2 regions of the Stutzerimonas decontaminans genome follow, and region 2 is predicted to be linked to the other one. Evidence: predicted binding sites of a transcription regulator. Region 2 holds the regulator's gene; the other holds the start of a gene.

Region 1 (4,417 bases), 1.2 Mb from region 2:
CCTTGCCCAGAAGGTAGGTGAGGCCGGAGCGATGGTGGGTTTGGCAGTGGGTGATGATTTCCTTGTCTGGCGTGATGCCCAGCGCCAGCAAGCATTCGGCGATGTCTTCGCGGATGCGCAGTGCGCGGGTCGGATCCATCGCAGCGGTCCACTCGAAATTGATTGCACCGGGAATGTGGCCGCCGCGCGCCGCGAAGAGTTTCTCGCCGCGATATTCGGCCGGCGAACGCGCGTCCCAGATCACCAGATCCTCGGCGCCGAGACGGCTTTCGATATAGCCGCGGGTTGCCGTGGGCGCATCGTCGAGCGTCAGGCTCGGTGAGCCTGACGCTGCCTCTGGCGCTTCCTGGGTTACCGGGCGTGCCTCGCTCAGCCAGGCATGCAGTCCGCCGTTGAGGTAGTGATAGCGGTGATGGCCGATCACGTCGAGCAGCCAGATGAAACGGCCGGCCCAGCCGCCGCCTTCGTCGTCGTACACCACGTAGACGGCGTCGGCCCGATGGCCCAGTGCGCCGAACAGTCGCTCCAGTTGCGCCAGCTCTGGGAGCAGTCCGGGCGCCGGTGGTTGACCGAGTTGCGTCTGTTTGGGATCGACGAAGCGAGCGCCAGGCAGGTGGCCTTCGGCGTAACGGGAAGCACTGGTCAAGTCGACCAGGATCAGCTCGGGCGCGTCCAGGCGCGTGGCGAGGTCGGCGGGCTCGATCACCAGCGGCAGGTTGGAAAAGACAGACACGGCAGGCCTCGACTAGTCGTAGAAGAGGCGAAGTCTAGCGAAAAAGCTCAGGCCCCGCGCCTGCTGAAGATACTCAACGCCCGTTCGATGCACTGCGATGTTTTAGCGAATGTTTGCAGCGCAGCATCGGAAATCGCCGCTCCGTTCTGATCGGCAACGATCAGCATCAGCACGCGGCCGTCAATGCCCAGTGAGCGCAGCAGCAGATGTTCCCCGGCGAACAGGATCTTCAGCGCGCCGGGCAGCAACGCGGAGAACTGCGCCATGTTGGCCGGTTGCAGGCGCAACTGCGCTGGCTTCTCCAGTAGCCGCCGCAGGATCTGGCTCTGTTCCGCGGCCAGGGTCAGTCGCGCGGCATCGCCCGGCAGGCCAACGCACTGCTGGGCGACGAGGCGGTTCTGCTTGCGGTCGACCAGCATGATCAGTGAGCGCTGCATGCCGGCGCAGGCCATGGCCTGGCTGGCGCTGGCGGTCAGCTGCAGCACGTTGCTGAACGGCGTTGGCTCGCTGAGCAGGCGACGGCAGTGTTCGCGCCATTCGGCCAGCTCAGCCTCGTTGGGCTGGGGTGCTGCGCGCAGGGCCTGGAAGCGGCTATCGGAGGGCCACAGCAGGCCCTGGGCTGGGTGCCAGAGATCGGTAGGGCCAAATGCGCGGGCGCTGATCACGGCTTGCTGGTGAACCATCTGTTGCAATTCACCCAGCGAAACCTGCAGATACAAGCCTGCCAGGCGCTGCCAGCGCAGGCTGTGCACGCCCCCCCAGCTGTGGTGCGAAGACAGTGCCAAGCCGTTGGCCAGGACGATGGTATTGCTCGGCAGCGTCACCCAGCGCCGCAGCTCGGGATCGGCATCGAGCATCTGCTGCTGGTGCAGAGGATGTTCGTTGTCGCGGGCGATATGCAGTGCCTTGATCAGCATGCGTCGATCGCCGCTGAGCAGGCGATAGCCCTGGATGACCCAATCCGGCAGGCGCCAGTGTTCGGCCAGTTTAAGGCACAGCTCCAGCAGCGAAACGCCGAGCAGCTCGCGCTCGACTCGACTGGCCGGTTCGCCCTTGACCAACACCCGTTGCTCCCAGCTATCCAGCAGATGCGGATAAGCGCCGACCAGCGCCCAGACGGGTGCGAGAAACAGCAGGCTACCCCAGTGGATGTCCTGCCACAGCCGTGCGAGGCGGGCGGCGAACAGCCCGTTGGCTTGCTGGCTGGCGTGGCGACTGATCAGGACCAGTTGCCGCAGCGGCTGCGGCATGTCGGCGGGCTCCATGGCCGGAATGCGGGCCAGCAGCGTTTCTGCGCGCGTAAGCCCGATCCGGCTGAGCGCGACCTCCAGGCTTTCGGCCGGCTGGCCGTCGCCGATGCCACGGTTGGCTTCCTGAATGAAGCGTAGCGCCAGCACCGGGCTGTCCTGGATCAGCTCGGCGATCTGGCGCATCGACTTGCTGCTGTCGCGCAGCGCCAGTCGCACCTTGCCGTGAACCGAGGCAAACGCGGGCAGTGGGGCATCGTCGAGGGCTTTGATCCAGGCGGGTATGGTGCGGGGCAGCGGAGGTGTGGTGGTCATGGCCGAACTAGCTTTTCATCGGGATGGCCTTTAGTCTGGCGCAAAAGTTCCGATAACCAGAACAATTCTTCCAACATTCCTTTCGCAGGGCCGTCTGGCGGCGATTCGGGGCGCCTGTTTGCCCTTGATTCGACGGCTCGTAACCAGGTTTTAGACGTACCTCCTATGGTCAAAATAATCGGAATTATCGTCGTCTTCGCCAGCGTGCTGGGCGGGTTCGTGCTTTCTGGCGGCAAGATCGGCGCGCTTATCCATCCCTTCGAGGTGATGATCATCGGCGGTGCGGCGCTGGGTGGTTTTCTGCAGGCCAACCCCGCCAGCACCACCATGCTGGTGTTCAAAAAGTCGCTGAAGATGTTCAGCACACGCTTCACCCACACCTATTACCTGGAAGTGCTCAGCCTGCTTTACGCGATCCTCAACAAGAGCCGTCGTGAAGGCATGATGGCGATCGAAGCCGACCTGGAAGATCCGGCCGCTAGCCCACTGTTCAGCAAGTACCCAGGCTTTCTGCAGGACGAGCGTATGACCGCCTTCACCTGTGATTACCTGCGCATCATGTCCTCCGGCAACATGGCGCCGCACGAGCTCGAAGGTCTGTTCGACATGGAGCTCAACAGCCTGAAGGAAGAGCTCGATCATCCCGCCCACGCGGTCAGCAAGGTGGCGGACGGCCTGCCGGCGATGGGTATCGTCGCGGCGGTGCTGGGTATCGTCATCACCATGTCGATCCTCGCCGAAGCCGATAACGCCATGATCGGCTACAAGGTCGGCTCGGCCCTGGTTGGTACCTTCCTCGGCATTCTCGCGTCCTACGGTTTCTTCGGGCCGCTGGCCGCGGCGCTGGAACACGACGCCAAGGAAGAGCTGAATGTCTACGAGGCGATCAAGGCGACGCTGGTCGCTTCGGCATCCGGCATGCCACCAACGCTTGCCGTCGAATTCGGGCGCAAGGTCCTTTACCCGGCGCATCGCCCGAGCTTTGCCGAGCTCGAGCAAGCCATGCGCGGCAGCTAAAGGCCCGCCATGGACAACACTCAACCGATCATCGTCAAGCGGGTCAAGAAGGTCGCGGGCGGCCACCATGGTGGCGCTTGGAAGATCGCCTTCGCCGACTTCGCCACCGCGATGATGGCGTTCTTCCTGGTGATGTGGCTGATGAGCTCAGCCACACCAGAACAGAAGAAACTCATTTCCGGCTATTTCCAGGATCCGATCGGCTTCACCGAGAGTGCCAGTCCGCATGTGATCGATCTGGGCGGTACGCCGACGCCGTCGCCGGACCGCACGCTGAATCCGGAGCTGGAGCCGGCCCAGAGCGAAGCGCAGATCGACAGCAGTCAGGTGGAAACCTTCGCCGAGCAGCTGGAGCGCGAGCGCCTCGAGCTGCTGCTGCAGGAGCTGCAGAACAAGGTTGACGAGAATCCCGAGTTGCAGAAGTTCAAGGACCAGATCCTCTTCGAGATCACTCAGGATGGTCTGCGCATCCAGATCATGGATGCCGAGAATCGGCCGATGTTCGCCCTTGGCAGCGCCCAATTGCAGCCGTACTTCGAGGACATCCTGCTGGCGCTGGTCGACACCATCGCTGCGGTGCCGAACAAGATCAGTATCAGCGGCCACACCGATGCCAAACCGTATTCGGGGCGCGGTGATTTCGGTAACTGGGAGCTTTCATCGGGCCGTGCCAACGCCGCGCGCCGCACGCTGGTAACCGGTGGCTATCCGGAAGAGCAGATCGCACGGGTGGTTGGTTACGCCTCGTCGGCGCTGTTCGACCGCAACGACCCGTTCAACCCGGTCAACCGCCGCATCGACATCCTGGTGCTGACCAAAAAAGCGCAGCGCTCCATCGAAGGCGAACAGTCTGACGCAGCGGAGGCGCCGCCGGCCGAGAGTGCCGCACCTGCCGTGCAGGAGCCGCTGCAGGCACCCCAGTTACGTGAGCGGCTGAACATCTTCGAGGATGGCGTGCTGCAGTTCAGTCAGCCCGACGCTCGCTGAGCGCCGGACTCAGTAGTCTGGGTCGGGCAGGCTGCTCAGGATGTGCCGGTAACTGCTCATGCGTTGCGGCTGGATGTGCCCGTCTTCCAGCGCCTTGAGCAGGGCGCAACCGGGTTCG
Region 2 (4,417 bases):
CACGCTGGCCAAGCTCGCGGCGCGCTACGTATTGAAGTACGGCGCACAGAGCATTGCTCTGGCCAGCATGGACAACTACCGGATCGGCGCGCAGGAGCAGCTCAAGACTCTGGGGCGGATCCTCGATGTGCCGGTGCTGCAGCTCGATCCGAGTCAGCCGCTGAACAAGTCGTTGGCCTCACTGGCGCGCAAGCGGGTGATCCTGATCGACACCGCCGGTCTGCCCGCCAGCGATCCGACGCTGCGTATGCAACTCGAGGCGCTGTCCGACAAGGGCGTCAAATCGAAGAATTATCTGGTGCTGGCTGCAACCAGCCAGAGCCAGGTGCTCAAGGCGGCGTGGCACAACTATCGTCGCTGTGGCCTGGCTGGCTGTATCCTGACAAAGCTGGACGAGGCTGGCAGCCTCGGTGATGTGCTTGGGCTCACGATCAGCCAGCACTTGCCGATAGCGTACCTCGCGGACGGCCCCCGGATTCCGGACGACTTGCACCTGCCACGCAGCCATCAACTGGTCAGTCGCGCGGTGAGTCTGCAATCCGGCGAGGAACCGAGCGAGGAAACCATGGCCGATATGTTCGCCGGGTTGTACAACGGCTCGTCACGGCGGGCCGGATGATGCTGCGACAGCAGTACCTGAATGAATCAGATGCGTGCCATGCGGGCGCATCGCCGGCCGCAAGGCCCCAGCAAGATATAGGCATGTGAACATGGGTATGCATCCCGTACAGGTGATTGCGGTGACCGGCGGCAAGGGTGGCGTCGGCAAGACCAACGTGTCGGTCAATCTGGCACTGGCGCTGGCTGACCTTGGCCGACGTGTGGTGTTGCTTGACGCCGACCTCGGCCTGGCCAACGTCGACGTGCTGCTGGGGCTTACCACCAAGCGCACCCTGGCCGACGTCATCGCCGGCGAATGTGATCTGCGCGACGTGCTGATCCAGGGGCCGGGCGGCATCCGCGTAGTGCCGGCCGCATCCGGCACGCAGAGCATGGTGCAGTTGTCTTCGCTGCAGCACGCGGGGTTGATCCAGGCGTTCAGCGAGCTCGGCGACGAGCTCGACGTGCTGATCATCGACACCGCGGCTGGTATCGGCGATTCAGTAGTGAGCTTCGTGCGCGCCGCGCAGGAGGTGCTGCTGGTCGTCACCGATGAGCCGACCTCGATCACCGATGCCTACGCGCTGATCAAACTGCTTAACCGTGATTACGGCATCAGCCGTTTCCGGGTGCTCGCCAATATGGCTCATGCTCCGCAGGAAGGGCGCAACCTGTTCGCCAAGCTGACCAAGGTCACCGAGCGCTTTCTGGATGTAGCGCTGCAGTATGTCGGTGCCGTGCCTTACGATGAGGCTGTGCGCAAGGCTGTACAGAAGCAGCGTGCGGTCTATGAAGCCTACCCGCGATCTAAATGCGCGCTGGCGTTTAAGGCCATCGCGCAGAGGGTCGATACTTGGCCGTTGCCCGCCACGCCGCGTGGTCATCTCGAATTCTTCGTAGAGCGTCTCATCACCCCCGCTTCACAAAGCCACGAATGACAGGTGCCGGATCCGCTATGTATTACAGCAAGGCTCAGGCAAAGGATGCGCAGTACCGCCTGATCGATCAGTACGCCCCGCTGGTCAAGCGAATCGCTTACCACCTGCTGGCGCGTCTGCCTGCCAGCGTGCAGGTCGACGATCTGATTCAGGCTGGAATGATCGGACTGCTGGAAGCAGCTAAGAAATACGACGCCGGCAAGGGTGCCAGTTTCGAAACCTACGCCGGTATCCGCATTCGCGGCACCATGCTCGACGAAGTGCGCAAGGGCGACTGGGCGCCGCGCTCGGTGCACCGCAATTCGCGGATGGTCAGCGAGGCGATTCGGGCGATCGAGGCGAAAACCGGTCGCGACGCTAAAGATCACGAGGTTGCGGCCGAACTTAAGCTAAGCCTCGATGAGTATTACGGCATTCTCGGCGATACGCTGGGCAGCCGCCTGTTCAGCTTCGATGATCTGCTGCAGGAGGGTGAGCACGGCGAGCTTCAGGAGGATGCTGCCAGTACCCACCCTGAGCCCTTCCGCGATCTCGAGGACGAACGCTTTCAGCAGGCCCTGGCCGACGCCATTGCCAACCTGCCCGAGCGCGAGAAGCTGGTGCTGTCGCTGTATTACGACGAAGAATTGAACTTGAAGGAAATTGGGCAGGTGCTGGGAGTTAGCGAGTCGCGTGTGAGCCAGTTGCATAGCCAGTGTGCTGCGCGCTTGCGTGCACGCCTCGGCGAATGGCGCGCCAATTGACGATTGTTTGCGGTATGACGTGCTCGGTTTGCTGAGGCATTTTTGGACTTACGGAGGTCGACTTGGACAAGAACATGAAAATCCTCATCGTCGATGACTTCTCGACGATGAGACGAATCATCAAGAACCTCCTGCGTGATCTGGGGTTCACCAACACCGCCGAAGCGGATGACGGCACCACCGCGCTGCCAATGCTGAAGAGCGGCAGCTTCGACTTCCTCGTCACCGACTGGAACATGCCGGGCATGAGCGGTATCGATCTGCTGCGCACCGTGCGCGCTGATGAGCGCCTCAAGCACCTGCCAGTACTGATGGTGACAGCCGAGGCGAAACGCGACCAGATCATCGAGGCGGCACAGGCCGGGGTTAACGGCTATGTGGTCAAGCCTTTTACTGCCCAGGTGCTCAAGGAGAAGATCGAGAAGATCTTCGAGCGCGTCAACGGCTGAAGCAGCAACGCCGCGAGGGCACTATGACGCAAGCAGATCAAAGCCTGGCAGAGTTCGAAGCGACTCTGAAGGCCCATGCACCCAAGCTGATCGAAAGTCTGCAGCAGGGCCGCTTCGATGAAGCGACGCAGATGTTCAACGAGCTCAATCAGGTGCGCAATCACGGGCTCTATCTGGAGGTTGGCAAGCTCACCCGCGAGCTGCACAACGCTATCGTCAAGCTCGAGATGGATACCTGCGCTACCGGGGGCGATCCGTCACCGATTACCGATGCGACCGATCGCCTGTCCTACGTGGTGGAGATGACCGAGAAGGCCGCCAATCGCACCATGGATCTGGTGGAGGAGTCCGCTCCGCTGGTGAACTACGTGAGCTACGAGGCCCAGAGCTTGACGGCCGACTGGCAGCGCTTCATGCGTCGCGAAATGAATGCCGAGCAATTCCGCGAGCTGGTCAAGCGCATCGACCAATACCTCCAGCGCAGCATGAATGACGGCAGCCAGCTGTCGCAGAATCTCAGCGAAATCATGCTTGCCCAAGACTTCCAGGATCTGACCGGCCAGGTGATCAAGCGGGTGACCCGCCTCATCACCGAGCTTGAAAGCAACCTGCTCAATCTCGTCCTCATGGCGGGGCAGGTCGACCGCGTCGCCGGCATCCAGCACGACCGCGATGCCATGCGTGCCGAGCAAGAGAAGAAAAAACAAGAAAAAATGCCTTCCAACGGTGAAGGTCCGCAGATGCATGCCGATATGCGTGAAGACGTCGTTTCCGGCCAGGACGATGTCGATGATCTGCTTTCAAGCCTGGGCTTTTAGGGGAAGTGAATATGAGCTTCGACGCCGATGAAGAAATCCTCCAGGATTTCCTGGTAGAGGCCGGCGAGATTCTCGAACTATTGTCCGAGCAACTCGTGGAGCTGGAAAGCAGCCCCGATGACATGGCGTTGCTCAATGCGATTTTTCGCGGGTTCCACACGGTAAAGGGCGGTGCGGGCTTTCTTCAGCTCCATGAGCTGGTGGAGTGCTGCCATATCGCCGAAAACGTCTTCGACATCCTGCGCAAGGGTGAGCGTCGCGTCGACTCCGAACTGATGGATGTCGTGTTGCAGGCCCTCGACTCCGTGAACGAGATGTTCAGTCAGGTCCGCGAGCGCGTCGAGCCGACTCCCGCCTCACGCGAGCTACTCGCCGCTCTGGCGCGTCTGGCAGAACCCGCTTCTGCTGACGAACCGGCGGCTCCGGTCGAGACGCCGGTTATGCCCGAGCCCCAGGTCGAAGCTGACGACAGCGAATTCGAGCAGCTGCTCGACGCCGTTCAGCCGCCAGCCGGCGAGTCTGCAGCCGCGCCGGCAAGCGGTGGCGCTGACGAAATCACTGACGACGAATTCGAGTCGTTGCTCGACCAGCTGCATGGCAAAGGTCAGTTCTCGGCCAGTGCATCCAGCACGGCACCCGAGCCTGAGGTCGCTGCACCGACCAGCGATGAGATTACCGACGACGAATTCGAGGCTCTGCTCGATCAGCTGCATGGCAAGGGCAAGTTCGAGCCCGTTGGCAGCGTAAGCGCTGAACCCGCTGCGCCGTCGAGTGCTGCGCCGGTCGGCAGTGCCAGCGCCACTGATGAGATCAGCGATGACGAGTTCGAAGCGCTGCTCGATCAGCTGCACGGCAAAGGCAAATTTGAG

Evidence for each region. Region 2 encodes FliA, which starts transcription of late flagellar genes. Its sites were predicted from a motif close to CTAAAGTTTNNNNNNNNNNNGCCGNTAA; they were not measured.
Region 1: a site for FliA is predicted at 2,324-2,351, ahead of motA (flagellar motor stator protein MotA). Genes of this name have one in related genera too.

Annotation. Positions count from the first base shown of each region.
Region 1 covers NZ_CP007509.1:487,712-492,128, forward strand. Annotated here, with positions in the region: gene UIB01_RS02195 (rhodanese-like domain-containing protein) at 1-733, opposite strand, end outside; gene UIB01_RS02200 (HDOD domain-containing protein) at 781-2,295, opposite strand; gene motA (flagellar motor stator protein MotA) at 2,461-3,312, shown strand; gene motB (flagellar motor protein MotB) at 3,322-4,299, shown strand; gene rsgA (small ribosomal subunit biogenesis GTPase RsgA) at 4,309-4,417, opposite strand, start outside.
Region 2 covers NZ_CP007509.1:1,714,239-1,718,655, forward strand. Annotated here, with positions in the region: gene flhF (flagellar biosynthesis GTPase FlhF) at 1-619, shown strand, start outside; gene fleN (flagellar synthesis regulator FleN) at 711-1,538, shown strand; gene fliA (RNA polymerase sigma factor FliA) at 1,556-2,281, shown strand; gene UIB01_RS08060 (chemotaxis response regulator CheY) at 2,356-2,730, shown strand; gene UIB01_RS08065 (protein phosphatase CheZ) at 2,754-3,548, shown strand; gene UIB01_RS08070 (chemotaxis protein CheA) at 3,560-4,417, shown strand, end outside.